4 regions of the Chryseobacterium sp. Chry.R1 genome follow, and region 4 is predicted to be linked to each of the others. Evidence: riboswitches for the same ligand, from Rfam matches in the RefSeq annotation. Region 4 holds a riboswitch; each other region holds the start of a gene.
The links. Region 4 has a riboswitch for cobalamin ahead of AAEU33_RS10745 (acyl-CoA thioesterase). Riboswitches for the same ligand answer to the same signal wherever they lie in the genome.
Positions count from the first base shown of each region.

Region 1: it holds a riboswitch for cobalamin, as region 4 does, so the genes downstream of both, AAEU33_RS03080 (TonB-dependent receptor) here and AAEU33_RS10745 (acyl-CoA thioesterase) in region 4, are expected to answer to the same signal.
Region 2: it holds a riboswitch for cobalamin, as region 4 does, so the genes downstream of both, prpB (methylisocitrate lyase) here and AAEU33_RS10745 (acyl-CoA thioesterase) in region 4, are expected to answer to the same signal.
Region 3: it holds a riboswitch for cobalamin, as region 4 does, so the genes downstream of both, AAEU33_RS10230 (TonB-dependent receptor) here and AAEU33_RS10745 (acyl-CoA thioesterase) in region 4, are expected to answer to the same signal.

Region 1 is NZ_CP151793.1:628,706-636,941, forward strand. It holds gene AAEU33_RS03065 (DUF5074 domain-containing protein) at 1-1,166, opposite strand, end outside; gene AAEU33_RS03070 (cell surface protein) at 1,192-2,385, opposite strand; gene AAEU33_RS03075 (DUF5074 domain-containing protein) at 2,399-3,535, opposite strand; gene AAEU33_RS03080 (TonB-dependent receptor) at 3,532-5,559, opposite strand; cobalamin riboswitch at 5,671-5,855, opposite strand; gene AAEU33_RS03085 (transporter) at 5,956-6,909, opposite strand; gene AAEU33_RS03090 (cytochrome c peroxidase) at 6,923-7,975, opposite strand; gene AAEU33_RS03095 (MbnP family protein) at 7,962-8,236, opposite strand, start outside.
Region 2 is NZ_CP151793.1:4,627,238-4,635,473, reverse strand. It holds gene AAEU33_RS20605 (cold shock domain-containing protein) at 1-312, opposite strand, end outside; gene AAEU33_RS20600 (DEAD/DEAH box helicase) at 325-1,059, opposite strand; gene AAEU33_RS20595 (hypothetical protein) at 1,241-1,396, opposite strand; gene AAEU33_RS20590 (hypothetical protein) at 1,816-2,328, opposite strand; gene AAEU33_RS20585 (PLP-dependent aminotransferase family protein) at 2,470-3,882, shown strand; cobalamin riboswitch at 4,148-4,340, shown strand; gene prpB (methylisocitrate lyase) at 4,744-5,652, shown strand; gene prpC (2-methylcitrate synthase) at 5,639-6,790, shown strand; gene AAEU33_RS20570 (bifunctional 2-methylcitrate dehydratase/aconitate hydratase) at 6,836-8,236, shown strand, end outside.
Region 3 is NZ_CP151793.1:2,209,015-2,217,250, forward strand. It holds gene AAEU33_RS10225 (hypothetical protein) at 1-167, opposite strand, end outside; gene AAEU33_RS10230 (TonB-dependent receptor) at 179-2,026, opposite strand; cobalamin riboswitch at 2,059-2,235, opposite strand; gene AAEU33_RS10235 (cytidine deaminase) at 2,341-2,823, opposite strand; gene namA (NADPH dehydrogenase NamA) at 2,931-3,983, shown strand; gene AAEU33_RS10245 (DUF2752 domain-containing protein) at 4,013-4,303, shown strand; gene AAEU33_RS10250 (CCC motif membrane protein) at 4,323-4,643, shown strand; gene AAEU33_RS10255 (NAD(P)-dependent alcohol dehydrogenase) at 4,838-5,863, shown strand; gene AAEU33_RS10260 (endonuclease) at 5,939-7,741, opposite strand; gene AAEU33_RS10265 (DUF4136 domain-containing protein) at 7,934-8,236, opposite strand, start outside.
Region 4 is NZ_CP151793.1:2,330,328-2,338,563, reverse strand. It holds gene AAEU33_RS10770 (hypothetical protein) at 1-197, shown strand, start outside; gene AAEU33_RS10765 (uracil-DNA glycosylase) at 184-825, opposite strand; gene AAEU33_RS10760 (GNAT family N-acetyltransferase) at 904-1,407, opposite strand; gene AAEU33_RS10755 (DNA mismatch repair protein MutS) at 1,524-3,671, shown strand; gene AAEU33_RS10750 (hypothetical protein) at 3,914-4,714, shown strand; cobalamin riboswitch at 4,770-4,948, shown strand; gene AAEU33_RS10745 (acyl-CoA thioesterase) at 5,061-5,444, shown strand; gene AAEU33_RS10740 (HD domain-containing protein) at 5,481-6,071, opposite strand; gene AAEU33_RS10735 (FG-GAP repeat protein) at 6,077-6,763, opposite strand; gene AAEU33_RS10730 (PadR family transcriptional regulator) at 7,057-7,386, shown strand; gene AAEU33_RS10725 (PspC domain-containing protein) at 7,398-8,236, shown strand, end outside.

The sequences.
Region 1 (8,236 bases), 1.7 Mb from region 4:
TATTGTGATGTACGAATCATATTCCCAATCTGGCCTTTACCATTAGTTTCGGGCACTAAAGTTCCAACCTGCAAATTATCAATATCAAATAAAAAGATTCCGGTAGTGGTCCCAATATATCCCTTATGTTCATTGACACCCAGGAAAAACCTTCCGTCTCCTCCTCCAATAGTATTAAATCCAGCGATCTTTTGCATGGTAGTGGCATTCGCTACAACAAGTCTCCCTCCAGGTGTATATTGTGTATCACCCCCATCAGCAGCCTGTTTCGAAATAAAGTAAAACTTATCACCATAGATCGTTCCATACTGTGTAGTAGCTCCGAATGCTTCATTATTATTTTTGTCACTATATATCCTATAGTTGATCTGTCCATTATTATTTACAAAATTAACAGAGCCATTGGTATGCCCGTACCAATCTTCATTCACCATAAAATAGCCATCTGTAAAAGTTGCCGGTGAAGTATAAGCCGATACTGGTGTTAATGTTGTAGAAATCGGCTGATCAACCATTCCCGGATAAAAATTCCAAAGATCCCATGCTCCGTTTTCTAAAGTACGGCTGCTGGCACCTAAACTAGAATATCCAAAATCGGTATCTGTAGGATTCTTCACCCAATAAGACCAGTATCCGGTAGTCCAGCCAGACTTCCAGTGATCATTAGCCGCATCTATCGCTGTATAATCATCGAAATCATATGCTGTCGTATTGATGATACCATTTAAAGGATACAATGGATATGTTACATTGTTATTCTTGTATAATCCATTGGTCCCTTGTCCGTTCAGATCAAAACCAAGTCCTCCGATCGCTGTTCCGAAAGTAGTTCCCTGATACAGCAAAGAATAAAAACGGTGGTCCGCTTTAGCAATGGCCTTTAGCATATCCTCTCCTGTAGCATTTCCATCCCACTTAAATCCCCAAACTAAAGCATCAGGATTTTTTCCATCATTCCATTGGACAACAAAAGCCGCCTTTTTAGAACCCGTCCCCACCCAGTACTGAATATCAGAAAAACTGGTTACGGTAGTTGTTGTTTTCAGCCCATTTTTATGTACTGAATTTTGTTTGATGTCATTTCGGGGCACGCCCTGAACTGTGACCTGTGCATTCGTGAAAAATGCAAAGAATAACAGTAATGTTAAAAGATAGATCTTTTTCATTTTTAAATAAATTTATTGTTGAATTTTATTTTATGTATAAATCGTACGCTCCTGCTACTTCCGTAGACACTTCTCCCAGCCAGCCTGCTTCCTGATTGATTCCCGTATGCACTTTTACAAAATCGATCCCCGGAAGCTTTACATATTTTCCGCTCTTATCTACAGCCCAGGAAATATCAATATTGGATGCCTCATCATTATTCGGAGCGTTATCCGCGTATCCAAAGTCATATGATTTACCAATCCAATAAGACCCATTTCCACTCTGATCGTAAAAATTGTTTTGTAATTTAGTTCCTGACAAGCTGTAAGAAGCATCAGAAATCCATAAAGGGAAATAGCTGTGGTCATGGAACCCGTTTTTGGTTTTAAATCCGGTATTTCCCTGGTTATCCTGCCATTTAATATATTCGATATCAGTTTGCCATGGCTCACTTCCGGGAACAGGAAGTTTAGTTTCATTGGGTTTGAAATAAGTGATGCTGTAATTCTTTACGGTTGTATTTTTAAAATATTCGCTTCCAGCAATTTCGTACCACTCATTATCATCAGGTTTCCCGTTTTTATTTCTGTCATAAGCCACCATAATAATTCCCGGCTCACAAGAACCCGAACGTGGATCGTTAGCATTATTTCCCCAGAAAGCATTTCCAAGAATCTTAAAATCCCGGCCGTTCATATTTGGAATCGTATGATCAAACCCAAAAACAACATAGCCCCCGAATCCTCCTAAACTGATCAATGTGGAATTTGAGCCTATTAAAGATTCCCTGGCTTTTTGCAACATAGTATTGGCTGTATTTCCAGCAAGATATTCAGGAATTTCATTGGTAAACTGTCCTATTGCAGGGCGGAAATCCAGTACACTGGCAATATATTTACTGTAGGAACCCGGCTCCTTATTTACAATAATGGTAGATTGATATGTTTTCACATTTCCATTTTGTTCTATTTTCAGTGTCAGTGGATATGTTTTCGCGTAAGGGCTGATAAAATCGAGTTCGGATCCTTCAGAAATAATGGAATCTTTAATACTCCAGGTCAGTTTACCAGGAACATTTACGGGAATATTCAGTACCTTAAAACGATTGATCGTATAAGACTCTTCCAATCCCTTAAATGAAGACTCTTCATCTCTGTCACTTTTACATCCTGACATTCCGGTTAAAAGAAATATAACCAGTACAGCAGGTATTATTTTTAAAATTTTTCTGTCCATATCTAAGATTCAGTTATTTATACAAAAAGGTAAAGTGAGCCGGAATATTCCCTCCTTCCGTTTTCCATTTGAAATGACCACTTTTATTAAAGCAATAGACAAATCCCGTGGATACATAATTCCTCGCATCGGTAATATAAATATCCTCAGTAATGGGATTTACAGCAATTCCATAAGGAGCCTTGATTGCATCTGCATATTCCTGATCGATAATTTTATCAGAAATCACCTGTTCGGTCTTTACATCAATAATTCCAAAAGTTTTAGTGTAAGAATGGGTATTATAATTGAATTCATTTCCATAGTAATAAAGCTTATCATTCACAATGGTCATTTCACTCACTGCGAGATGAAAATCTTTTTTCACTGTTCCGGTTGCTGCATCCACGAGGAATAAACTTGATGGTACATTGTAATAATCTCCTCTTGAGCTTACATACAAATCCCCGTAATTATCTTTTTTAAGGCGGTGAAGGTTGATTGCAACATTTATTTTTTTACTTTCTGTAAATGTATTGAGATCGATCACAGAAACAGTTTTATCATAATTTGGAACCATATACCCTCCTGAATTAGCAACAAAAAGCTGGTTTCCCACAATCTCAATTTCTTCAGGCTGATATCCTACGGTAACTTGTCTTTGAATGGCAAGGGAAGTCGTATCAATCTCCACAACTTTTCCTTTAGGAGAATTAGGATTAATATCAACCGGCCCAGCGTAACTGCTGGCATAGGCTTTTCCATCTTTGAATTTAATGTACCTGCAGTTTTGTAACTGGATTGTTTTGATTCGCTTTGCTGTTTTTGCATCCAGCACCTCGATTTTATTGGATACATTCACCACAACATACAATTTACCTCCGTAAATCTGAATATCATTTCCCACATCGCCTAATTCTTTGACAACATTGGGATTAATTTCTGCATAAATATTCCTTCTGTAGTTTCCTGTTGTATAATCAAAAAAATCAAGTGTGCATTTATTGCTCCCCATATTTCCTTCATTCAAAACATAAAAACCTTTGATTGCAGTATTTTCCGGTTGTGTAAGACCCGTCTCAACTTCTTCTTTCGGAGTGTATTCATCTGTTCTGCATGACAGTAATGAAAACGCAATGAATAAGAACACGTAATAGCTTATTTTTTTCATAATGTATAGCTTACAATAAGTTTAAAATTTCTTCCCGGCATTGGATAGTTCCTTACTACATCATAGTGCTGATTCAAAGTATTATTGACCTCAAAGCTTACCTTGAACTGGTGAGAATACCAGTTAAACTTTTTCTGAATCGATAAATCGTGCGTATACCAGGGTCTGATGAGATTATATTCAATATTGTTTTGTTGTGCATCATAACGTTTCCCCGTATACATAAAGCTATAATTAAAGCTCCACTCCTTATAATCAGCCATCAAAGTAAAAGTTCCTGAATGCCATGGCACATAAGGAATCTGATCTCCATAATATGACTCTCCTTTTTCAGTAAAATCGCGTGCACTTTGGTAGGTATAGCTCAACAATGGCTTCAATATTACTTTCCCAAGGTCCAGCTCAGCCTGTATATTCACATCTGATCCTATGATCTGAACATCTCCAAGATTCGTCATCATCCATCTGAAAAGATTGGTTGTGGGTACTGCAATGATCTTATTTTCCACTTTGTTATAATACCCGTCTGCCTTGAAGTAAATACTTTTCAGAACCTGATGGTCGTAAGTCTTCTGATAAGTAAAACCTATGTCATATTGATTGGTAAGTTCAGGTTTAAGAAAAACATTCCCGATCATAGTATAGTACAGGTCATTGAAAGTCGGCATTCTAAAAATCCTTTTATAAAATGCTCTCACTGTTAAATTCTTAAAGGCCAGTGGCTGGTAACTCAAAAATGCAGAGGGTGTCCATTCACTCTTATCAGGCGACTTGGAATTACGTTCAACATTCTCCCGAATAAAAGTGCCTAAAACACTTCCAAGAAACTTAAACCGGTTCCATTGGTAAGTGGTTGCAAAAGCAACCAATGAGGTATAACGTGTGGGAAATGAGAAAAGCTTAAGATCGGAATCCAGATTATTATACTGGAAATCAACATTAGCACTAACATCCCAGTTTGGTGTAATTGAGTAGATATTGGAAGATGATAAATATAATTCTCTCTGGATATATGTATTATCTGTTTTTAAAGCTGTTTCAGCTACATTTACCGTATCCATATACCGGGTATAGTCGTAGGCAAATTTAGCTTTGAGCTGAGTCTCAAATTTTGGAAATATTTTTTTCCTTAGGTGAGCCTGAACAAAATAATTTCTATCAAGTAATTTTTGTCCTTTCGGATCAAAACCATTATTCACAATTGCTGAGGGAATCCCACGATCTGAAATATATCCGTAGCCCCGGACATTCCAGTCTCCATTATTCAGATTTCCCTGCAGGCTGGTCTCAAATCTTTTGGCAGTAATATAAGAATCATATCTTGTTGCAATTGTATCATTGGCTATAGTACCATCGGGGTGTTTTTTCTGGTATTTGTATTTATATTGTCCGTCACTCTGTATAAATTCGGAGCTGAAACTTGCGGAAATTTTATCTGAAAGCTTTTGCTCCAATCGAAATGACGGGTTGAAAAGATCGATTGAGCTGTTTTTTATTCTAAGTACAAGATTTGTTTTTTTATTTCCGGAGAAATAAGGAGTCTTGGGTTGGAGATAAATTGAGCCGGAAGATCCAAAATCTTTTGCAGGCTGAAAGATTTCACTTTTCTGTCCGTTGTATAATGAAATTTCTCCGATATCATCCAGCGAAAACTTTCCCAGATCGATAACCCCGTTTTGTGCATTTCCCAATTGAATCCCATCATAGAAAACACCGACATGCTGGCTACCCATGCTTCGGATATTAACCGTTTTCAATCCGCCAATTCCACCGTAATCCTTGATCTGTACTCCCGAAAAATAGCGTAATGCATCGGCTACGGACTGGCTGTTCAACCTTTCCAGCTGTTCTCCTGAAAGAGTTTGAGCGGGAAGAATTTCTTTAAAATCTTTTTTATAAATGGTAACCGGAAGGATCCCTTTTTCCTTTATACTATCTCTTGACTGAGAAAAATAAAGCTGGTTAATTAGCACAAGGATTGTGATAATTATTTTTTTAGTTGTAAAAGTAAATTTCGGTTCCATTAGCTCATTGAGAATAATCTTGACACTAATGGATATAAGAAAGCAGCAATAACATTGTACAGCCATAACTGCACAGAAGCATTGTTGTCCTTAGCTTTATTCCACGAAAGCATCAAACTTTAATCTTCTGGCAGGTCTTCTGACTTACTCCATTTTTGAAATCCTTCCCATTAAAAACAGTGGATATATACATCAAAAATTTTGGTTTAGAGTTTACAGCAGCGGGTCTGTTCCGGATTTACACCGGATTCCCTTTTAAAAGCCTTTTACAGCTCACCAGATTCCGGCAAAGATAGAAAATTCTTCTTAGAAACAATATTATACTTAATAAAATGATTTTCAACAGAATAAAAACAAACATTCCATTACATGAGTAACGGAATGTTCATTTGATTTTTATATCCCAAAATTAATAAACACACTGAATCTGGATTTAGCTTCAATGTTTCCACCCGCTAGGTTTGAATAGGCAGGAAGCATCAGTTCACTACCCAGGCTCCATTTACTATAAGAAAGTTCAAAGCCTAATTTTCCATATAAAGCACTTCCGGCAGTATCCGGTAAGGCTTCATCAAATTGCTTATTCCTATCATATACTTCTCCCTGTAATCCGGCTTTCCCGGAAAAGATCATTTTTTTGTCCGCATGAAGCTGATAAAATCCGGTAGCTGCATAGTTCCATTGGTTTCCAAACTGATAATACTTCTTATTTTCACCTTTAACAGCATAATCCGTATTAACAATTACCGCAACTTTGTTCTTTTGGTATTTATAGTTCACAACCATCTGGTAATCCCAGCTTCCTGTTCCCAATTGGAAACTCGGATTCACTCCCGTAATTCCTTTTTCATCAAATCTTCCTAACGGAACTTTTATTCCTAATCCTCCATTTAATTGGTGAGATGCATCTTTAGAATTGATCAGCTGATAAATACCCATTACATTCAGATCCCCTATTCCATTAATTCTGATGTCTCCCTGCATTGTTTTTTTTTCATGAAACTGAAAAGGGAAACTCCCGTAAACACTCAGCTTTTTCGTAATGGGAACTTTTCCCCATAACTGGACGGTATTGAAGTACTGATCCTGGGTGAGATCATTCACAAAAAGGTTTTCTTTGGCTTTATAATGCTGTGCAAAATATTTTATTCCTATAAATTGAGGATTAAGCAAAGACTCAAATCCTGATGATCCATTTCCTGCAGCACAGCCACAAGCATCACAATCATCATCAAAAAATTTGCTGGGGTTAAAGCTATTTTCAGGAATATACAAACTGTCTCTTATGGGTTCTGCATAGGCTATTTGGCATAAAAATAAACCCAATACTATTAAAAAAATGTTTTTCATGTTTGATTCAAATTTATTCTGAGAATTTTGGGTTGGTAACAAAGTCTTTATCAGATAGAGTTTTCAGGAAAGCAATAATGGACTGCTTCTCCGCACTGTTCATTGTGAGTCCGATATGTCCGTTTTGTTTAAGCAGCGGATCAAGGTTAGGATTGTCCTCTACATTATCTGAGTAAAAATTAAGAACAGCATCCAGGGTATAGAATCTCCCGTCATGCATATAAGGTGCTGTATATTCCACATTTCTTAAGCTGGGTACCCGGAATTTCATCCAATCTACCTGATCTAATGTTACCCTGTAACGCCCGGCATCCTTAAACTGACTATTGTAATACATTCCTGTATTGCGGAAACTTTCATCCGTAAACAATTCTCCGCTATGGCATGAGGAACATTTCTGCTGGAATAGTGCCATTCCCTTCATTTCCGTTGTAGTAAAAGTTGCTTTTCCCTTCTTATACTGGTCATACTTAGAATTAGCAGAAATCATCGTTACCATGAACTGTGACAAAGCCTTCAAAACCCTTTCCCCTGTAATATATTCATCACCATAAGCGGCTTTGAAAAGATTTCTATACTTACTGTCGGCATTTAATTTAGCAATCACTTCAGGCATTGAACTATCCATTTCGTTTGCGTCGGTAATAGGAATAATGGGTTGCTCATTAAGGTTATGAATTACCCCGTCCCACATATATCGTTTTAAGAATGCCATATTCTGGATAGGAGGGGCATTGCGTATTCCGATCCTGTCATCCACGCCATGGCTCACATTATGCCCATGGTGCGTAAAAGCATTTTCCTGTATATGGCAGAATCCGCACGAAATGGTATTATTTCGGGAAAGCCTTCCTTCGTAGAATAATTTCCTTCCCAGCTCTACTGCATTTTTGGTGACCGGATTCCCAGTTTTATCAAACGTCATTTCAGGAAAATAAGCTGGAAACTGTAAGTTATAAGCCTCATCCTTTTCCAATGGCTCAATAACCTCATCTGAGCACGATATGATATTAAAAAATGTAACAATAATCAATCCTGCCTTCAGAATATTTTTAATCTTCATCATTATGAACGTGGTTTACGGTAAACATTTTAGTAAGGTTGTTGGTTACACTTACCAAATGCGGACTCGACCCCATCATCATATCGTTAGATGTATTCAGGGTAAGTTTTGTGTCACCACTCAGATACTGATTAAGATCGGCCAGAATATGAATCGACGGTCTTATTTTTCCGGTCACTCTAGCCGTTGTTGGGAGGTCTAAAGTAATTTCCCGGTATAAATCAGGAGTATTATTAGCCGCTACATTTCCCATATTTCCCGTAT
Region 2 (8,236 bases), 2.3 Mb from region 4:
ATTTTCCTTTGTTTTATCTTCTGTAATAAAACCATAACCTTTTTCACTGAAAAAAGTAATAATTCCTGATTTACGGATTTCCTCTTCAGGAATAGGAGCAGCTCCCAGCTGAATATCATCAAGGTTAATTTCTTGTGTCTCTTCAGGTGGAGTAGAAGTAAGTCTTCCGTATGAATCCACATACGTTAGCATTTCATCAAGTCCCTTTCCTTTATTGTTATTAGTTTTTCGTTCTTCACGGCGTAAAGCCTTTTCTTTTTGTTTTTGAATTTTTTTCTTGAAATTTTCTTTTTTAGAGAAAGAATCTGCCATAAATTAATTTTATTATTTAGTTATTATATTAAAGTACTGGAGCGGATCGGCGCTAAAAAGCCTGTCCGTTTTTTCTTTTTTTCCTACGGGTATCACTGTATGATCTGCATTTTTTTCTATAGGTGTAGGTTTAATCTCCACCGGGTTGCTTAGCAATGGATCAGCAAATCTTTTAACCTTGTCTGATATGACCGAAGAAAAAAGTAAGGTTTGTCTTTTATGAGGAAGAAGTTTAATAACTTTCTTCACATCATTCACAAAATTCGTATCGAGCATTTTATCTGCTTCATCTAAAACCAGGATTTCAATCCTGGAAAGACTGATAGGTCTCTGATTGATTAATTCAAGTAAAGCAGCAGGGGTTGTTATAAGAACGTCCACTCTTACTCTTAAAGCGGCAAGCTGATTTCCTTGTGATGTTCCATCATGAATGGTCAACTGGGATAAAGGAAGATATTTACTGTAAATTCTGAAATCTTCTTCAATCTCCACCGCTATTTCTTGTGTCGGCGTTAATACCAGTGTCCGTATTTCTTTATGTTCCGGTGCGCTTTTCTTCAACAGCTGAATAACAGGCATGGTAAATGCTGCTGTTTTTCCAGGTTCCTTAGGTCCAAACCCCAAAATATCTCTACCCATCAAAATCTGCGGAATAACATCCGCCTGTATTTCTGTCGGTTTAGAATATCCTGTCTCTGTAGCGGCGCGGATAATGGGATTAATTAAATTTAAATTTTTGAAATTCATTGATAAGGTTTGCCGAATCTTCGACCTTTGACCAATTCTTTATCAGGAATTGAATATTTATTTTATTGTTGGTGTATCGGGAAAAAAATAATTTTTCCCGTTGTTTCATTTGCTTTGTTCACCAATAATCTGAATAAATAAAGATCGTTGCTGAGTTTGCAATAGCGTGGCATGCCTCACATTAAATGAGCACCTCTATACGCCCGTAAACCCTGGAGCCTGCGTAATGGTCTTCTTTTGTAATTTCTACTGAGAGTAAATCTCCTAAAGGAGTAAAAGGATCTTCAAATTGTTTTTCTATTCTTTGTTTTTTTAAGTTGCCTGTATATATATTCATTCAAGAAATAAATAAGGGTTAATTTTTGGCAGCTGAAAAAGCAAAAACTGAAAGAAAAAAATAAGTATTCTAAACTGTAACAGATAGCAAAGGCAGAGGCCTGGTTATTTATTAAGTGCAAAGATACGAAAAAATAAGGGATAATCGATGTTTTAATTAATTGATTTTCAAAAAATTGTTTAAAAACAGCTTTTAGCCATAAAGAATCGGGCTTCTGTTTGTAAATATAGGGTCAAAATCTTTTGTAATGGGTTGTTTTTTTAATTAATGTATTACATGATCCTGTCAGCAACATTATATTTGCTAACAGGATCTGTTTGTTGAGGTTGCTTTTCCTCCTCTAAGCTAAGAAAATTAAAATATTGTCCACATCTGTTCCAAAAAATAACAATGTAAATATGAGAAAGGAATAGTCTTATTTACTTCAGCTTCAGTTCGTATATTTTTGCGGGGAGTGAAAATGCTTTCAGGGTGGTCGTTTTTATAAATTCAAATCCAACCGAATTGAAGAATGAGAGCATGGGATCATCTTCAGTTATGCTGATCCAGATACGATCTGTAAAAGTAATAGCTGATCTGCTTTTGTTCCATAATGATTGTCTTATTTCAGGCTGATCATATTCAGGAAGGATAGAAAAATCAATTATTTCCGTCATTCTCTCCCCTTCGGTTGCTTCCGGATATAATGATCCGCTTTTAAAAAGGCAATAACCGACGGGTTCATGATCTGCAAATACCATAATGAGCTGGGTGGATAAGTCATTCAGGATATTGATCATTTTCCTGTATTCTACATTTTCGGCAAGGTATTCTTCAATTTTTTCCGATGAAACTTTTCCAGAATAGGTATTTCTGATATAAGGTCTCATGACAGCAAAAAGATGATCGATTCCCTGGTCTGATCCTACGGTAAATTTGGATATAATTTCCATTATGATTCTTTTTTTACCCAAAGCTAATGGATTATTAAACTGTTGTATGAGTACAGTTGAGTACAATTGAATCAGTACAGTTGGTTTTTAATCATTTGTGCAAACACATTTGTACATTTGCTATGAAAAAGATGAAACGCCATGAAGACGTACAGATATGAGATTTTTACCACTGCTATTGAAGATAAAATAAAGACTGGAATGTTTAAGCCCGGCACCCGTCTACCGTCTGTGAGAGAGATTAAAGAAAATTATCATCTGAGTACAAGTTCGGTTCAAAGTGGTTATGATCATCTGGTGATGAAAGGATGGGTGAAAAATATTCCCCGTTCCGGTTATTTTGTAGCAGCTGATATTCCACAAATAAACAGTGAAATCTTACCACTTTACCCAGTCTCAAAAAATGAAGTTTTCAATAAAAACGTTGCTCTGATTTCATCAAGAAATAAGCCCTCCGAATATACCTCATTTAATTCGGCAGCACCTACGGATCTTTTGATTCCGCAAAAGCTCATTTTAAAAAAAATGCAGGAAGTGATCCGCGAAAAAGGGACTTCACTTCTTCGCTACTATCCTGCTAACGGGTCATTAGAACTAAGAGATCTTATCGCTAAACGTGCTTCTCAATATGGATACATATTACATCCTGAAAAATTAATCATTACAGATGGAGCATTGCAGGCACTTTACATTGCCCTGGCATCTGTGACAAATGCCGGTGATCTCATTGCTGTTGAAAGTCCGTGCGTTTTTTCTGTTTTGGAAGTAATTGCCAATCTGAAACTTAAAGCCATAGAAATTCCTGTCCGGGATAGAGATGGTTTTGATACGGGATATTTAAAAAAGATATGCGCGGATCATAATATCAGATCTCTTGTAGTTACACCTAATTTTCACAATCCTACCGGAATTCTGATGTCTGATATTGTAAAAAAAGAACTGCTTTCCATTGCGGAAGAATATGAGTTTCCGATTATCGAAAATGATATTTACGGAGACCTATATTTTGGCAATGAGAGACCTTCGGGGATCGGGAGTTTTGATACCGGTGGTTGGGTAATAACTTTTTCTTCTTTTTCCAAAACATTGGCTCCTGGTATTCGCCTGGGATGGATGCATTCGGGAAAATTCCATGCGGAAGCAGAGAGAACCAGGTTTGCCTTAGGAAGATCTGTTGCTCCGCTATATCAGGAACTGGTCATTAAACTGCTTGAAGACCATAGTTATGATAAACATTTGCGTTCATTTCGTAAACAACTATATAAGCAGGCTAAAGATGTGCTAGAGGTATTAAAAAGCCATTTTCCGGATGGGTCTTATTTTGAAGATCCTCAGGGTGGATACAGCATTTGGGGAAGTTTGCCTGAAGGAGTAGATATGGAGAAATTTTACGCTTATTGCGAACAGCAAAGAATATTATTTACTCCAGGAGAAATTTTTAGCATTACCGATCAGTTCAGGTGCCATTTCAGGATTATTTTTGCAGAACGTATCACATCCCATAGCCTGTTGGCTTTGCAAAATATAGGTGAGAATTTGAAACAGATATTGTGAGTGTTTTTCAGGCTTTTATCTGTTAATTCAGAATCATATTTTCATATTGAGAGCATATGCTTTTCTCAATAATTGTGTTTGTCGGATTTTTTTGCAAGTGATTTTTACATAATCAAGATCATTTTAATTATGATTTTGAAAATTGAAAATATATTTATAATGCCTATTTTCAAAGAATTACGAATTCCTAACTGTTGTTCGTAAATAATTATTTTCGTGTTTCAATAAAATACCTATATTTACCACCAAGGAGTTCATTTATACTTCTTTATCAACCGGAATTGGTTACACTTAGCTGTGAATTAAAAGGGAATCGTGTGTGAATCACGAACTGTCGCGCAACTGTAAGTAACACTCAAAAGGTTTTTATCAATCAGGGTCCACTGTTCTTTTTTGAATGGGAAGGACGATAAAAATTGTTACAAGTCAGGAGACCTGCCTATTTCGAATTGACGATGCTTTCGCGATCTGAAGCTTATAGTCAGGTATGATACGATGTGATAACAGTGCCCGATATCTTTTTGTGTACATTATCATTTTTAAGAAATGGTTTACAGGTTTTGCTTTTCAGGGCTGTATCATTTCTACAGCTTGCTCGTATTAGTCCCTTTCCATAATTTTCTCTTTTACAAAGTATTGTGAAGTTTTATCAGCACCTTTTATATTGATTTATAAGCATTACAGGCTGATGGCAGCAATCTTTAACCGGATTGTTATTACATGAAAATGTAATGGGCTGTTCAACCATTCATTAAGGTTTATAGGTCGTTTAATTATTTTAATCATTTAAAGAATAATCTTTCTTTAAATTGTTGGAAGAATGTGAATTAAAATACATCAAAACGAACAATAATATTAAAGATGAGTAAAAATGTAAGTCTAGAGTCTGCCGGATTACGTTTCCGGGAGACGATGCAAAAAGAAAACCCTCTTCAGATTGTCGGGGCTATCAATGCCAATCATGCATTGCTGGCGCAACAGGCAGGATTCAATGCTATTTATCTTTCCGGAGGAGGAATTGCTGCAGGATCGTTGGGAATTCCGGATCTGGGAATTACGACCCTTGAGGATGTTCTGATCGATATTCAGCGAATAACCAATGTATGTGATTTACCTCTATTGGTGGATGTAGATACGGGGTTTGGTCCTTCGGCATTCAACGTAGCAAGAACTGTAAAATCATTAATTAAAGCCGGAGCAGGTGCTTTGCATATTGAAGACCAGGTGGGAGCGAAACGTTGTGGACACCGTCCAGGTAAAGAAGTGGTAAGCAAAGATGAAATGGTAGACCGTTTGAAGGCTGCTGTTGATGCGCGGACGGATGAAAATTTTGTGATCGGGGCACGTACAGATGCTTTTGCCAATGAAGGACTTGAAAAAACATTGGAAAGGGCTGTTGCCTATAAAGAAGCCGGAGCAGATTTCATCTTTGCGGAGGCTGTTCCTGATTTAAGCTATTATCAAAAGTTTGTAGACGCTACAGGTATTCCTGTACTGGCCAATATTACAGAATTCGGAATGATTAAAATGTATACTGCTGATGAACTGAAAGATGCGGGAGTCGGTTTGATTTTATATCCCCTTTCTGCTTTCCGGGCGGCAAATAAGGCAGCAATGAATGTTTACGAGCATATCCGGAAAGACGGAACCCAGGCTCACGTAATTGATACCATGCAGACTCGGGAAGAGCTTTACAAAAGCATTGGATACCATGATTACGAACAAAAATTAGATAACCTATTTAAACAGAACAAGAATGTCAACGAATAACGAATCAACATTTAAGCCTAAGAAAAGTGTAGCGCTTTCAGGGGTTGCCGCAGGTAATACTGCCCTTTGCAGTGTAGGAAAAAGTGGAAATGATCTCCATTACAGAGGTTATGACATTTTGGACCTCGCAGAAAAAGCAGAATTTGAGGAAGTAGCCTATCTTCTTATTTACGGACAGCTACCAACAGGAGCCCAGTTAAAAAACTATAAAGCCAAATTAAAATCACTGAGAGGATTACCACATTCTGTAAGAAATATCCTGAAAAGTATTCCTGCAGCTGCCCATCCGATGGATGTAATGCGCTCCATGGTTTCAGCAATTGGAAGTATTCAGCCTGAAAAAGACGATCATAATGTGGCGGGAGCAAGGGATATTGCAGACAAATTACTGGCATCATTCAGTTCCGGACTTTTGTATTGGTATCATTATACGCATAACGGAAAAGAGATTGATGTAGAAACTGATGATGATACTATTGGGGGCCATTTTCTTCACCTGTTACATGGTAAAAAAGCACCTGATTCCTGGGTGAAGGCAATGGAAATCTCTCTTAATCTTTATGCAGAGCATGAATTTAACGCTTCTACTTTTACTGCGCGTGTTATTGCGGGAACCTCTTCAGATTTTTATTCCTGTATAACGGGAGCTATCGGTGCTTTAAGAGGTCCTAAACATGGTGGGGCGAATGAAGTGGCTTTCGAAATTCAGAGTCGTTATAATTCCCCGGATGAAGCGGAAGAGGATATCAGAAGGCGTATTGGTAACAAAGAAGTAATTATTGGATTTGGACATCCGGTGTACACCATATCGGATCCGCGAAACGTAGTGATAAAAAAAGTAGCGAAAGAACTTTCCGAAGAGGCAGGAGATATGTTGCTTTATCATATTGCTGAAAGGCTGGAAACCATAATGTGGGAAGAAAAGAAAATGTTCCCTAACCTGGATTGGTTCTCAGCGGTTTCGTATCATCTGATGGGAGTGCCAACCCTTATGTTCACTCCGTTATTTGTTATTTCAAGAGTCACGGGATGGAGTGCCCACATCATTGAACAAAGGCAGGATGGCAAAATTATCCGTCCAAGTGCCAATTACACCGGGCCTGAAAATAAAGAATTTGTTCCTATCACAAGCAGATAATACAATCAATTTAAAATATAAACTAATTAAACTTAAAACAAAAAGATGTCATCACACATTTCAAATGAAAGACCACAACCGGATCAGGTATTAACAGATATTGCAGATTACGTATTGAACTTCGAAATTAAAAACGACCTGGCCTGGAAAACGGCCCACTACTGCCTTTTAGATACTATTGGATGTGGATTGGAAGCTTTAACTTATCCTGCATGTACGAAATTATTGGGGCCTATCGTAAAAGGAACTGTTGTTCCGAATGGTGCAAAAGTGCCGGGAACTCAGTTTCAACTGGATCCGGTTCAGGCGGCTTTCAATATTGGAGCTATTATTCGTTGGCTGGATTTTAATGATACGTGGCTAGCTGCAGAATGGGGACATCCTTCTGATAACTTAGGAGGAATTTTAGCAACCGCTGACTGGTTGTCCAGAACCCATATTGCAGAAGGAAAAGCTCCTTTGAAAATGAAGCAGGTGCTGGAAGCCATGATCATGGCGCATGAAATTCAGGGAGTAATTGCTCTTGAAAATTCATTCAACAGAGTAGGTTTAGATCACGTTTTATTAGTGAAGTTGGCTTCTACGGCCGTTGTAGGAAAATTAATTGGATTAACCCGTGATGAGCTGATCAATGCGATCTCATTGGCCTTTGTGGACGGACAATCTTTAAGAACATACCGTCACGCTCCTAATACAGGAAGTCGTAAGTCATGGGCAGCCGGAGATGCCACTTCCAGAGCTGTGCGTTTAGCATTAATTGCCAAAACCGGCGAAATGGGTTATCCTTCGGTACTTACGGCTAAAACATGGGGATTCTATGATGTTTCATTTAAAGGAAATGAATTCAAATTTCAGCGTGAATACGGTTCTTATGTAATGGAGAATGTATTGTTTAAGATCTCTTTCCCTGCTGAATTCCATTCACAAACAGCCGTGGAAGCAGCTATGACATTGCACCATCAATTAAAAGGGATTGGTAAAACAGCTGACGATATTAAAAAAATTACTATTCGTACGCATGAAGCGGCTATCAGGATTATCGATAAAAAAGGTCCCCTGAATAATCCTGCAGACAGAGATCATGCGATTCAATATATGGTAGCGGTACCTCTTATCTTCGGAAGGCTGACTGCTGCCGACTATGAAGATAATATTGCTTCAGATCCAAGGATTGATATTCTTCGTGATAAAATTGAATGTATCGAGGAGGTTCAGTTTACCACTGATTACCATGATCCTGAAAAACGTTCCATTGCCAATGCATTAACAGTAGAGTTAAATGACGGAACTGTTTTGGAAGAAGTAAAAGTAGAGTATCCTATAGGACATAAACGAAGAAGGGATGAAGGAATTCCTGAACTGATTAAAAAGTATAAAGTGAATCTCGCCCGTATATTCCCGGAAAAGCAGCAAAGACTTGTATTGGAAAATTCTCTGGAGTATGAT
Region 3 (8,236 bases), 120 kb from region 4:
ACGAAAGTTACTTCTGCATTTGGCTTTCCGAAATTTCCTTCGTTCGAAATTAAATATCCGTTTTCATAAGTTACTACAGGCAAAGTATTATCGCTATCAGTACTACAGGAAATATTGAAAAGTAGTACTACAGCAAATAAAAGTTGTAAAAGTCTAGTTATTTTCATGTTATTTTTTATTAAAAATTTATCGTTGCGGAAATACTGTAATTACGTTTTGGCATCGGATAATAAGACACCGTTTCATAAACAGTATTGGTTAAATTATTGATTTTAAAACCTAAGACATATTTTTTTAAGATCGTTGCTGATACACCCGTGTTCATGACGAAATAAGAATCTATGGCATCTTCTCTTTTTTCATCTGTTGTAGTGTATGTAAGACCATTAAAAACTCCCTGAACATAAAGTTTTAGGAAAGAATACTGATAATCAAAATTTCCAAAAACCTTATGGAGAGGGACATACATCATTTGCTTTTTAGTTTCCTGATTGATGGATTTTGCAAGTGTATATCCTATATTAAATCTAAAATGGTGTTCTTTAAGCTGTTTATCAAAAGTAATCTGTGATTCTAAACCATAAGATTTCACTTTATTGATATTAACTGGTGACCAATATCCGTAAGCTGTCGGCAACCACACTATATTATCCGATATATAAAGATAATACGGACTTAATGCAAGTTTAAAATTACCCCATTTAAACTCATGGTCCATATCCATCTGGTAAGACCTTTCCGGTTTTAGGTTTGGATTTCCTCCGGGATTCCAATACAGATCATTGAATGTTGGAAATCTGAAATTTCTGGATACATTTACTCCAAGATTATACCATTGTACCGGACTCCATTTTCCTGAGAATGAGTAAAGCAATGGTGAGCTTATATTCTCCACAAAATCCTTTTTAACACCAGCTTCAAAACGCAGATCTTTCGTCGGAAAATATCGTATTAATCCCGCTAAAGAGCCTACATTTCTACTTACATTACCAATTCCTTCAGTTTTTACACCTTGGAGATCAGGCTGATACCCTTCACCTTTGTTTACCTGGAATTCGGTGATGATGTTGACATTAAGTTCAGGTACGATGAAATAATTAAAATCATTTTTAAAGATATAATTTTTCCCTGTTGAACCACTGGTCTTCGGGGCATTATAATTGCCAAAATATTGGAAATTTTCTTCTGTGTAAGCAGCTTTTAAGCTATTTGAAAATTTATTTTTAGTAATATCCCAGGAAAGTAAGCTTCTGGTGCTTTGTGTCTCGTATTTTGTACGGTTGCCATTCTCTACAAAAATCGGATAATTCTGTGTCGAATCAAAAAACTGACTTTGCCATGAGATCGTCTGATGTCTCGCAATTTTATAGGAGATTCCAACATTAAACGTACTGTTAAAGTATTTGCCGTTTCTATTAATATAGTTTTTTTCTTCGACTTTATAATCATTCTGACTGATCGAATGATTTCCTGAGACTTTAAAACTCAGCTTTTCATTGCTGTAGGAGGCCGTTCCGAAATTATTAAAAGTACCAAATGATCCACCCTCAGAATACAGGGAGGCTTTAAAACCTTTATTGAAATCCAGATTATTATTGAGATGTATACTTCCGCCGATTGCACCACTTCCGTATATTACACTTCCGCCACCGGCTTTCACTCCGATCTCATCATATCCGAAAAGAGGAATATTATTAATGTCTCCCTGACCAAGAAATATCGAATTGATATTGATTCCATTCCAAACAAAGGCTGTCTGTGGAGCAGAGGTTCCTCTGAACGAAGGCGAAGAAACTGCACCTCGTCCGTTTTCCTTGATATAAATACTGGATTGGAAGCGTAAAAGTTCTGAAAGATTCGTGGAATTCTTTTCAGCATCCTGAGGAGTAATGGGAGTAACCTTATGAAAAAGTTTTACCTTGTTCATCTGATTGTCAAAAATATAAACGGTATCGATTGCTTTCTCTTGTCCCAGACAAAGAAAATAAGCAGATGACGATAAAAGCAGTACTAAGGTTTTTTTCATACTATTTTACTTTTCCACCGAAAGCAATATATTTTTGATATTATCATTTTGGCAGGTCTCCTGACTTTCGCATTTCTATACCTTCCCGTTTTCACAGTGGTTTATTATAGAAATTTTAATTGCGATCTACAGTTGCGGGGACAGTCTGGGATTTTCACCCAATTCCCTATTATTTCAATAGCTTGAAAACCAAAATTTTTGCAAAGATAAGTTTTTAAAAAGAAATCTCAGTCGTATCTGTTAATTTGTAATCAAAACAATGGTCTGCAGAAAAAATAACGTTTCCCAGAACCTCAGAATTGAGAGTTTCACGATTACAAGAACGTCGAGTCAAAGTAAAATGGCAATAGATCTTTAATCGAATTTACCTTAACGATTTCATCATTCATACTGGAAAAATAAAGATCAATATTTTCTTTTTGTTTTGTTTCGTATTCAATAAGACTTTGTCTGCAGGCGCCACACGGGGGAATCGGTGGTGTTTTTTCAGAAGATTCTTTAGGGCCTCCTACGATAAAAATCTTTTTGATCTTTTCCTCAGGGAAATTTGCACCTATCCAGAATAGAGCTGTTCTTTCAGCACAAAGTCCGGATGGAAAAGCTGCATTTTCCTGATTGTTACCGGAAAATACTTCTCCGTTTTCAAGTAATACGGAGCACCCGACCAAAAATTGGGAATAAGGGGCATAAGCATTTTCGCGGGCTTGTTTTGCTCTTTCGAAAAGTTTTTTTTCTATATCGTTCAGTTCAGAGCTATTTTTAAAATATTCGTAGCCGATCTGTATATCTTTTTTCATATATTTATTGGAGCCTAAAAAGGGGAGGTAAAATTAGTTCTTTTTAATCACGTGGGCAACCCGGGATTATTTCCTCTTCATTAGTAAAATTCAAAAATTAATAGACAATGTTATATACTCCGATACAATTCAGAAATATTAAACTCTCTAACCGATGGGTTATGTCACCTATGTGTATGTATTCAAGTGAAAACGGAATGGCTAATGACTTTCATTTCGTACATTACGGAAGCAGATCACAAGGTGGTACCGGACTGATAATGATTGAAGCAACGGGTGTTGAACCCCGGGGAAGGATCACTAATAAATGTATGGGAATATGGAATGACGAACAGGCTGAAAAACTTCAGCAGATTGTCAACTTTGTCCACTCCAATTCTGAGAGTAAAATCGGAATCCAGCTGGCACATGCCGGAAGAAAAGGCTCTACCTGGAATAATATTCAAATTCCAGTGGAAGAGGGGTGGGAAACTCTGGCACCTAGCCCGATTCCTTATCATCCTACAGAAAGAATTCCACACGCTCTGACGCTGGAAGAAATCAAAACTCAGGTTCAGAATTTTAAAGAAGCTGCAAGAAGAGCTGTGAAAGCAGGATTTGATATTATAGAGATCCACGGAGCGCATGGATATTTAGTTCATCAGTTTTTATCTCCGCTTTCGAATATACGAACAGATGAATATGGAGGCAGCTTCGAAAACAGAATACGATTTTTAATAGAAATAGTAGATGCGGTAAACGATGAACTGAATGATAATACTGCATTGTTTGTGAGAATCTCAGGAACAGAATATGCTGAAAATGGATGGGATATCGAAAGCAGTGTAGAGCTTGCAAAAATACTGAAGCAGCATAAGGTGGATTTAGTGGACGTTTCAAGTGGTGGGAATATTCATGGAGCAAAGATTGCTGTCTTTGAAGGTTATCAGGTCCCCTTATCATCACAGGTAAAAAATAAAGCTGAAGTGAAGACGGGAGCAGTAGGTTTGATCACAAAAATAGAGCAGGCTGAGGATATTTTACAGAAGGGTGATGCCGATCTTATTTTTGTAGCCAGGGAAATTCTTAGAAATCCATATATTGCAGTTCAGGGATCCTTTGAAATGAATGAAAACTGTTTTTTCCCACATCAATATCTAAGAGCTAAAATTTCTTCTTAATTTTAGAAACCAAAATAAAAGTTCAGGAAATGAAGATTGAAGATTTTATGCTACCTTGTCCAAGTAAAAAATTCTTAGGAATTGAATGTTTTGGTTGTGGTACCCAAAGGGCAATTGTTTTAGTCTTTGAAGGAAAATTTTCAGAGGCTTTTCATATGTTTCCTGCGGTCTACACCTTACTTCTTTTTTTGTTTATGGTAGGAGTGAACTTTATTGATAAAAAAAGAAGCTATGGTAATATACTGGTTTTTTTAGCCATTATTAATTCAATTATCATGGTGGTTTCTTATTTTTATAAACATCCTTTAACATTACATTAAATTATTAAAATAACTAACTATGAATCAAAAATTACCAAACGCGACAACCGTACTAGTACTAGGAATCGTCGCTATCCTCGGAAGCTGTTGTTGTAACGGGATTGTAGGTGTAATCTGTGGATTAATCGGAATGAATCTGTACAATAAAGATAATGCGCTGTATCTTCAGAATCCGGGAGTATATTCAGACTATGATAACCTTAAAACAGGAAGAATATTATGCATCATTGGTCTGATTATAGGAGTTCTGAGTCTTGCCTATATGATCTTTGTCCTTTCTACTGTCGGTTGGGACGGATATATGGAGCAGATTAATCAGCTTAAAAATATGGGAAAATAACTTTAATGATATGATCGAACTGAATGACCGCAATTTTGCGGTCATTTTTTGTTGGTAGGTTGTTTGTAATTTTCTTTAATATGATATGTAAATAGGGAATTTTATCGGAAACATGATTTATTTAATGGTATTTATTCATGTAAACCAGTATGTTATTAGTAAATTGAAGTATATAAATTTCAAATATTAATTATATGAAAGCAGTACGTTTTTTCGGACATAAAGATGTCCGTGTTGTAGATGATATGGAAATCCCAAAACCATCAGGAGAAGAAGTATTATTAAAGATTGGAGGTGCCGGTGTTTGTCATTCGGATTTGCATATTATAGATGAAGGTACAGTTTCAGGTTCTGTTTTTACTTTGGGACATGAGAATGCGGGATGGATTGAAGAAATCGGTTCAGATGTCAAAGGATATAAAAAAGGGGATGCTGTCTTAGTCTATGGACCTTGGGGCTGCGGGCATTGTAAACCCTGTCAGCAATCAAAAGAGAACTATTGTGACCATCAGTCAGAAATGGCGTATGGTGGAGGATTAGGACTGAATGGCGGGATGGCAGAATATATGCTTGTTCCATCGTCCCGTTTATTGGTTCCTATTTATGATCTCGATCCCGTTATAGCTGCACCACTTACCGATGCTGCTTTAACCCCGTATTCAGCCATCAAAAGGTCACTGGATAAGTTGATGGCAGATGAGTATGTGGTGGTGATCGGTGTTGGGGGATTAGGGCATGTTGCACTTCAGATTTTACGGGAGATCAGCGGAGCTGAAATTATTGCATGTGATGTCACAGAAGATAAGCTGGCCTTTGCCAGAGAGCTTGGAGCTTCTTACACCATTAATTCCAAAGATGCTGATGCTGCAGAACAGATCAAAAAGATTACCGGAATAAAAAAGGCTAAAGTAGTATTGGATTTTGTTGGAGCAACTTCGACCATTGAGTTGGGAACTAAGGTTGTAAGCCTTGACGGAGACCTTACCATTGTAGGATTGGGAGGAGGACATTATCAATACAATATGTCCGGATTGCCATTTGGGGTAAGTATGACTAATCCTTACTGGGGCTCCCGGGTGGAACTGATGGAGGTTGTAGGACTTGCCAGACAAAAGAAAATCCATATTGAAATTGAAAAATATAAGCTCGATCAGGCTAATGAGGTTTATGACCGGCTAAGAGAAGGGAAAATCAAAGGCAGAGCGGTCTTGATTCCCTGATATTTAAACTACCAATAAAAAGCCTTCTCTTAATAAAGAGAAGGCTTTTTTTATTTTAAATAAAATCCTGAAAGCTTATTTAACGATAAACTTAAGACTGGAATTATCCAGTTTTAAGATATAGATACCTTGCTCAAGATTTTTAATTTTAATTGAATTCCTGCTGTTTTTGAAGGGGCTGTTAATTGTTTGCATTACTTTTCCTTGCAAATTATAGATCTCAGCTTTTTTAATATTCTGAGTTTCTCCTTTTATGAAGATCTCCTGATTTGAAATGGGATTAGGATAAACCTGTAAATCTTTTGACTCAGGCTGAACATCAGAAGAGATACTCTTGCTTTGCTTTCCTGTTCCGGAATAGCAAGTCCAGCTTAGGTTGTCAAGAGCTACACGATTGCTTGATGAATTATTATCCAATGTCACTACTACATTCCCGGAAACATTAATATTATTGATTGTTGTGGTTGCAGTTGTTGCACTGTAAGGAATTGTTCCCACCTGTACTCCGTTTACCAAAACATTAAAGGTTCCTGCGCTTCCGCTGAATTTTAATTGAGTAGTTACCGTTAATGATCCGATACCATTAGCTGAGCTGCTCGATTTTAAAGAACCATCACGAACAGTAATCGCCTTATTGGAAATCGTCTGATCGGTTCTTGCATCTGTTGCAGTCCAGGTAATTCCACCATTGGTCCATGTTCTTGTAGAATAGCTTGATGAACTTCCCGTAGGAATGGTTTCAAAATTTTCATTGACACAATCTGTACCTGGATTCGTTGTTCCTCCGGATTCTGTAGTTGCAGAAACTGTTGAGCTGTCGGAAGATGTATTTCCAGCCGCATCCTTAGCTACTACATAAAAAGTATAAGTTGTGGATGAACTCAATCCTGAAATTGTTGCAGAAGTTGAAGCTACATTGGTTTTTAAGCTTCCGTTCATATAAACGTCGTAAGAGGAAACGCCAACATTATCCGTTGAGGCAGTCCATGAAAGAGATACACTACTTGATGTTTTACCTGAAACACTAAGGCCCGTAACTGTTGTAGGTGCCTGAGTATCGTTTGATGGTTGTTGAGATCCCCAGATCTGATCTACATAAGCAGGATTGTCAATAAAAGGATTTCTATTGCCCTGATAAGTATAAGAAGCATTATTTCTTAAGATTTCTGCCTGAGAAACAGGATCCTGATTATGCCATGCTAAAAGAACATTAAGCTCCCAGGTTTGTAACCCCGGAAAAGCTGTGTTTCCTAGCATATTACCTGAAGAGAAAGAAGAAAGCTTACTTTGATAACGCGTTACAAAATAAAAGATCATTCTGGCCACATCTCCTTTGAATTCATCAATTGGCTCGAAAACTGTTCCCGAATACCCTGAGGATACGGAGTTTCCTAATTTTGATCCATTTTTGGATGTAAATGTTGCTGTTCCTACTTTTCCGAAAGGATAATTGGATCTCATTCCGTTTACTTTACCATCGGTAGCTCTGATGAAGTTGATATCTGAAACCATCGGTGATGCTTCATTAAACAAGCTTTGTGGTACAATATGTTCACGGTTATAGCAATTTCCTTCTACTGAATAAGTTCCGCATTGATTCGTCACCGGAGTATAGTTGTACGGATCCGCGCCATTGGGCTTCTCGGAATAAATATCCATGATAGATCCGTCGTTTTCATAAGTTTTATCAATATCGGTAGTTTTATATCCGGTCCAAAGTCCTCCATAACCTTTGTCCTGGTGACCATTGGTAATAATGGAGCTGAGTTCTGTTTTCAAAGCAGCTCCTGTTAATCCATTGGCAGAAGAATAGTATCCTGCAGGAGCCTGGGCTTTAGCAATACCTGCTAAAGCAAGAAATAAGATAATTTTTTTCATATTTAATAAAATTTAGGGTGTAAGATTACTACATTTTTATGAAATGAAAAATTACATTTCTGTTAATTTTGGCCGTTTATATTATGTATGGTATATATTTGATAAGATAACTACCGTGATGAACTACAAATTAATAAAAAAAGCCAATGCAAAATCATGCATTGGCTCAGTATAATTGATTTAAAATAATCTTTATTTTCTTTGTGGAGGATAGTTCTTCATAATTTCCGCCATAATTTCAGGGATCTGTCTTTGTTTAGCTCTTGGTGAGTCTACAGATATTCCGCTTCCTATACCTTGCCAAACCAGCTTATTGCTTTTCGTATCTACCAGGTCTACAATTAATGCTCCTTCATTATAGTTACTGGTCCATGTTCTGTTCATTCCGATACCCCATCCAAAAGGTCCTCCCCATCCCCACATTCCGTATGGTGAATAACTGTTGATATCCGTTACTTTTTTATGATTAGCTTTTACATTAACAATAAGATCCGG
Region 4 (8,236 bases):
CTGTAACCTTAACATTAGCCACAATGGATAATCCGGGAAGAAACTATGTACAATCTGCAGAATTTAATGGATATACCATCTCATTAAAAGATGTTACCCCCTACCCGACTGCACAGGAAGGAACAAAAGGACTTCCGGGAAAATACAAAATTGGAATTACCATCAAAAAAACAGGCGAAAAAACTACCACGAAATAGGTTTCTTCCCTTTTGAGATAAGATATTCATTAATTTTTGAGAAAGGCTTGCTTCCAAAAAAACCCCTGTATACGGAAAAAGGTGAAGGATGCGCAGATTTCAAAATAAAGTGCTTGGCCGGATCAATAAGTTCGGCTTTTTTTTGTGCAAAAGCTCCCCAAAGCACAAAGACTACATTTTCTTTTTTATCTGAAATCTCCTTAATGATAAAGTCTGTAAATTTTTCCCATCCCAAATCTTTATGGGAGTTGGGAGAATGAGCACGTACTGTTAATGTTGCATTTAGCAACAGTACTCCCTGTTTTCCCCAATCATCCAGCTCTTTAGAAGTCCTTACTACTCCAAGATCATCTTTCAATTCAATAAAAATGTTCTTTAGAGAAGGTGGAGCTGCCACCTGCTCTGAAACAGAAAAGCACAATCCGTTAGCCTGGTAATCATTATGATAAGGGTCCTGCCCGATAATCACCACTTCAATATCATCAAAAGGTGTAATTTCCAGTGCTCTGAAAATTTGATTTTTTGGGGGAAATACTTTAGTGGTTGCATATTCTTGTTTTACCTTCTCCCAAAGGTTTTTAAAATATTCAGTACTTTTTATAGGTGCTAAAACTTCTGTCCAGGTCATTGTTTCAATTCAATAATTTGAAAATGGGTTAATTTATTGATTAGATGCCTATTGGCTAATTACTCCGCTACAGGTCAATTATTTCTTTAAGCTAAAAATAATTCCCTCAGGAAAATCTTCATCTTTTTTATCCTGTTCTAAAACAAAATTATATTTTAAAAGCAGGGTTTTTGAACTATTATTATCTTGATGGGTAGTAGCTATAATCTCCTGCAAATTTAATTCATTAAAACCAAAATGTAAAACAGCATCCAATGCTTCAGACATAATTCCCTGTCTGTGATAGTCCGGCAAGAGCTCATAGCCTACTTCTGCTATCTTTCTGTCTTCAGAAAAATTCCACAAACATATCGTTCCGATAAGGTTGGGTTGATCTTTATATGAAATACCCAAATATACAGTTTCGTTATTTTGGGTATTTCTTTTTATCGTTAAAATAAAATCCAGTGCATCATAATTCGTTTTTGGTGAATTACGCAAGATGTATCTGTTGATTTCTTCATTGCTACGGATCCTAAGAATGTCTTCAACATCGGTTTCTTCAATATTTCTTAAAATCAAACGATTGGTTTCTATTCTCATATTTCAAATGTACTAAAACATTCATTTAAAAAAGATCAGGACCATAAAATTTTCAAAATATCTCATTTTCAAATTATCATCTCATCAAATTCACAATTTCTCACTAAATTTGCATTGTGTATATAAATAAAGAAGATTTAGACGAATTAGAATTTCCGCAATTGCTCGCGGAAATTTCTCCTTTTGCGTATTCTCCGAAAACGAGAGAAAAAATTCTTCAACTTCGTCCTATGGAAATCGACGAAGCAGAGCTTTCTTTGAAAAAAACTTCGGAATATCTTTCAAGTTTTGAAAGTTCAAATGCTATCCCATTTGATGAATATGAAGATATTGAAGCGGAACTGAAATTAATGCTGATTGAGAACTATCGACTGGAAAACAGCGCATTCATCAAGATAAAAACACTCACGGAACAAATCGGAAAGCTACAAAAGTTCTTTCCCACCATGCCGGATACTTTTCCCAATCTTCTGGAAAATGTTTCAGTTCTTGAATTTAAAAAAGAGATCATTGATAAGGTTGATAAAGTCTTCAACCGTTTTGGAGAGGTAAAAAGCGAAGCTTCACCCGTTCTAAAAACATTACGGACAGAAATTCAGCATGCCAAAAAAGCAATTCAGGAAAATTTCAACCGGGCCTTGTTCAATTATGGGCAAAGTGATTTTCTGGATGACATCCGTGAGAGTATTATAGAGGACCAAAGAGTTTTAGCAGTAAAATCTGCGTATAAAAAAAGGGTTTCCGGAAGAGTCTTGGGACTTTCAAAAACCGGATCCATTACCTATATACAGCCGAACAGCGTAGTCAGCCACTATTTTAAATTGAAGGAAGCTGAAGAGGAGGAAAAGAAAGAAATTGATAAGATCCTGAGGAAACTTACAGCTGAATTAGCCGAATTTCAACCTCAGCTCTGGAGGTATCAAAAATACATTTTTGATCTTGATTTAACGAGGGCAAAAGCCAAATTTGCAGAATTAATCCATGGAGTACTGCCTAAAATCAACCGCCATAAAACCCTGAGATTAAGAGAAGCTTTTCATCCATTGTTATGGCTAAGGAATAAAGCAGAGAACAAAACGATCCACCCACAAACATTGAGTCTGACGGAACATAACAGGATCATCTGTATCTCCGGTCCCAATGCAGGGGGAAAATCAATAACCTTAAAAACGGTAGGATTACTACAGCTGATGATCCAAAGTGGAATCCTTGTTCCCACTCACCCGAAATCCGAAATGTTTTTCTTTGACAAAATCATGACTGATATTGGAGACAATCAGTCTATAGAAAACCATCTTTCGACATATTCTTCGAGATTAAAGAAAATGTCTGGAATCATCAGGGAATCAGACGCCAATACGCTCCTGTTAATTGATGAGTTTGGAACAGGTTCCGATCCGGAACTGGGAGGTGCCCTGGCAGAAAGTTTCCTTGAATTTTTCTACGACAAAAAAAGTTTCGCGATTATCACCACACACTATACCAATATCAAACTGGTGATAGAACAACTCCCTAATGCTGAAAATGCGGCGATGCTATTCAATGAAGAAACTCTGGAACCGATGTACAAGCTGGAAGTAGGCCAGGCAGGAAGTTCCTTTACTTTTGAAGTTGCCGAAAAGAATAAAATTCCGAGATTCATTATCCATTCTGCAAAGAAAAAGGTAGAACACGATATTGTAAACCTTGATAAAACCATTGTTAAGCTACAGCAGGAAAAATTTGAAGTTGAAAAGCTTAAAACAGATCTGGCTGAAAGAAAGGAATCGGTAGAAGATAAACGGGATAACCTTCAAAAGCTGAATGAACAACTTCAGCAAAAATTATTCAATTTTCAAAAGCTCTATGAAGAAGAACATCGGAAGCTTCAGTTCGGGAACAAAATAGAATCTTTTATCGAAAGCTACGTTAAGGGAAAATCCAGGAAGGATGTGGTAAAAGATTTCGTGAAGATTTTAGAACAGGAAAAATTCAGAAAAATAGGTGCTGATAAAGATGAAACCAAACGTCTTCAGATTGTAAAAAGAAAGATCACCCAGCAGCTGAAAAAAGAAGAGGTTATTGAAAAAATCGCAGAAACCAACGAAAAAATAGAGGAAAAACGCAAAACCGATCGTGAGATCTGGATGAAAGTGGGACAACGGGTGCGTATTACAGGAAGTACCAGTGTCGGCACGATTGAAAAAATTTCAAGAAATAAAGTGATTGTCAATTATGGAACCTTTAAAACAACCATTGATGCCGATGAGCTTGAAAGAATTTAAAAATTAATAATAATAAAGGAGAGTGCTAAAAGCACTCTCTTATTCTTTATTCTTTATTCTTTACTCTTGCCCTTTCCTTCTTCCCAAAAAATTTCGCCTTACCGAATTTCTATCCCCTCCAACCTAATAGAATAAATTTCTTTTGTAAAAACTTTCTTTAGCAAATAAAGAAGATTTTAGGAAGCTATAATTATGTTCCGAAATACTTTTAATTTATATATTTGAAGTATCAAAAATTTTTCATGATGATTTCTGTAAACAAAGCATTCTATTTATCTGCCTTCAGTTTATTTTCATTAGCCTTCCTAAAAGGGCAGCAAAAAATTCCTTTTGGAGTTGTAAAAGCAGAAGAAGGCTATGCCAATGTACGGGTGGCAAAGGATAATTACAGAAAAATTGTAGACAAAATCAGAATGCGTAAAGGGGATGTTTTTCTTTATGTAAAACCGGCTCCCGGAGAAACAGAATGGCTATGGATCAAATATCCCGATAAGCAGGATACTGAAAAGCCTTTTGTGAGATATGAAAATCTTGATAAGGAAGGTATGGTGAATAAAGACCGTGTAGCCTTTATTGATCAGTTGCCTCAATACACACCTTCCAAATCCAAAAACGGAAGATCACTCATTTTCACAGATAATAACAACCCCAAAATACCTACCGCTCAAAGGAGTAAAGTAATCATCGATATTTATCCTTCTAATGCCAGCTACCGTAAACAGGAAAAAGATACGGATGGAACGATATTAACCATTGATAAAGTTAAACCCTGGGGAATAAGCAAAGAACTTCCGGAAGGGATGACCGAAATCAAATCGATCCGGGTACAGCAGGTGGGGCGTGGCTCTGTTTTTGTGAGAGAAGCCATCAAAAATATGTTCCAGCCTACTATGGATTTCAATAACATCAGTGTAGCTGCTATTGATAATGATAATATTTTCCTTTATATGGTGAACGGATCAGGTGAAAACAGGTATACCACACTCTGGACAATCAAACAGGGCCGGGTGGCTCATCAGATTATTTTTAAAAATCCGGAATAATTCACCTTACTTCTCTGTATTATCCTTATTTTTGCACCTGAAAAAGTCTTACCACTTATTCATCACAGGAATGGGTTCTGCCTAACGCAGATTAAAAGGGAATCGTGTGAAAATCACGAGCTGTCGCGCAACTGTAAGTAACAAAAGTCTTTATGTAGGATCCACTGTGCCATGCATGGGAAGGGATTAAAGATGTTACAAGTCAGGAGACCTGCCTTTTCTTCGAACAAGAAACTTTCGCGGCCTGAAGTTTATTGATCTGATGGATGTTTTCAGGAATATACTAATTCCTGGATTATTCTGTTTATTTCAATAATTTCATCCCGCTTTAATTTAATAATGAAATATGACTACAGAAGAAAGAATTCAAGCATCTGAAACCAGAATCTTTAAAGCGGTTTTCCCCAACACAACCAATCATTACGATACCCTTTTTGGTGGTACAGCGATGCAATTGATGGATGAAGTGGCATTTATTACCGCTACCCGCTTTGCAAGAAAACGAGTGGTAACCGTAAGCAGCGACAAAATTGATTTTAAAAAGCCTATTCCTGCAGGAACTATTGTAGAATTGATAGGAACAGTTTCCCATGTCGGGACTACCAGTATGAAGGTAAACGTAGAAATTTATACAGAACAGATGTATTCGTATGAAAGAGAAAGAGCTATTGTAGGAGATTTCACTTTCGTAGCTATAGACGAATTTAAAAAGCCTGTACAGATACTATAATCAGAAAAAACGCAAGCCTTCGGCTTGCGTTTTTATTTATCTTAAAACTTTTTCTGTTTCTAGACTTTTACTTAGTAAAAGCTGGAATGCTTCTCCCATTTCATCAGAAGCCCGGCTGATGGCATTTTCCAGCATATTCCTGATCTGGCTTTCTGTTACCTTAGCTTCTGTCCAGCTTTTTCCTGAAGTATGCGAATTCAGGATAAACGGCATGATCCTGTCTATTGCACAGGCAAAAATAGCATCAGGGGTCTGTTCTTCTTCAAATTCCAGCCATAAATTAAAGAATTCCGAACGCAAAGGTTCATCCAGAATCCCGAAAATCTTCTGGGCAGACAATTTTTCTCTTTCAAATTTGCCCGCCATGGCTTTTTCGTCAAATAAAAATGTATCTCCAGCTTCTATTTCTACCAGATCGTGGATAGAAAGCATCCGTATCACCCTTAACAGATCGATATCAGCCCTGTTTTTAGCATAGGGGAAAAGTACCTGTGCTAAAATAATGATCTGCCATGAGTGTTCAGCAGTATTTTCTCTTCTTGAATCATCCGCATTATAATTCCTTCTCTGTACATTTTTTAATGCATCTACAGCAAGAATAAAATCAATTTCCTTTTGTATTTTCATGTTTCCTATTCTTTATAATATTCTTTGATTGGATATCTCTTTGTTTTTATGATCCATTTATTTTTAATCTTTTCGCGTCGGGTTACTTTTACAGATTCACCATTCATGGCATCTTCTTCCAGTTCAAAGATCTTATCAAGCCCTTTTCCGGGCAGCACCCTGTATTCTGTGGTTAAATGCCAGCAACAACCGGATTTAGAAAATGTTATGAGTCTTTTCCTTTTTGGATCTGTCTGAAACATTCCCAGATTTTCGCGGGCAAGATCAGTTAATTCCTCATTGATCACGAATTGCTTTCTTGTCGTATTATAGACATATACATCATAGGAAGGACCACCATAGCTGCTTTCATTACCATTTCGGATAGCAATATCTTCAAAACCGTCAAAATTAAAATCTCTAAATATCAGCGGGCTCTGTTCATCATAAAGCTGAATAACATTAACACTAGGTTGTTGATTCTTACCAAGGTAAAAATAAAGATCATCAGACGTGAACTCCTGTAAAGTCCGCGAGGTCCTTTTATCTTTCAGTACAATTGTACCATTTCCACTACATTTATCAGCATCGCAATCCTGAACAGTGATTTCTGCATTATACAATAAGGATCCATCTTTAATTTCAAAATGCTGCTGACCGGAGCAAAAAGATCCTAAAACAATAAAGATGATCAAGATTACAGAACTATTCAAAATTAACTTTTTTGCTCAGTATACAGGTGACTGAAATTTCCATAACAAAAATAAGAATAGCGTTCAGAATGACCATCATTTATCTTCTATTTTAATTGATTTTGATTTTCTTAAAAAAATAGATGAAATTTATTTGATTGAAAATCAGTTAATTAAATAAAAATAAATAAAAATTTCACTACTTTGTATTGCATAATACCATTTTAATTACATATCTTTGTAATGTAAAATAAGAATAGGTTCAACTAGCTAGGAACCGGATTCTAAATATAACTAATTAAAACCTTATTAAGATGAATACTGAAAATACCAAAGCGCAAATGCGAAAAGGGATTCTGGAATTCTGTATTTTAAGTCTTATCAATCATCGTGAAATGTATGTTTCCGACCTTATAGATGAACTAAAAAAAGGAAAACTGGATGTAGTAGAAGGCACACTCTACCCTCTTTTAACAAGATTAAAAAATGGTGAGTTTCTCTCTTACAGATGGGAAGAATCAACAGGAGGCCCACCGAGAAAATACTACCAGATTACAGAAAAAGGAAAGTTGTTTTTAGGTGAACTTCTCAATACCTGGAACGAATTAACAGATTCAGTAAACCAAATCACTCAAAAAAATTAAAAAACAAAGCTATGAACAAGACACTCTCAATAGGACTCGCAGGTTTTTCTTTTACAATAGAGGAACACGCATACATAAAGCTAAGCGATTACCTTAATGCCCTAAGAAGCTCTCTGGATGCTTCAGAAGCAGATGAGGTAATGCATGACATAGAAATAAGAATGGTTGAAATCTTCAGAGATTCATTAGGAAAAAGAGAAGTTATCAACGATACTGATGTAGAAGGAGTAATTGCACAAATCGGAACACCAGAAAAAATCGAAGAACAGGAAGAAGCATATTATTCAGAGAAAAACTCTAAAAGAACAGGCCACTCAGGCGCAGAATATTCAGACAAAAGACAATTATTCCGTGATCCTGAAAGACAAAAGATCGCCGGTGTGTGTGCAGGTCTGGCCCATTATGTAGGAATGGATATTACTGCCATGAGAGCAATCTGGCTTGGAGTATTTATCCTGGGTATATTTACAGCTGCTATATCCTCTTCACTTATTGCACTACTTTATATTATTCTGTGGATCGTACTTCCCAAAGCAGAAACTGCTGCAGATTTTTTGAAAATGAAGGGAAAGCCTATGAACTTCGACAATCTTAAAAATGAATCGAATAAGCTGGTACAATTTGCCAACGAATCTACTCAAAGAGTCGGAGAAATATACATCGAAAACAAACCTTACATTAATAATGCAGGAAGCGGGATATGGAACGTAGTGAGATATGTTCTCGGAGGAATCTTCGCACTGATCTCTTTTTCTTGTCTGATCGGAGTATTTGTAGTCTTCGGATTTATGGGAACTAATGATTTCCCTCCTATTAACGAAATGAATTTCTATTTCGATAATGACGGAAT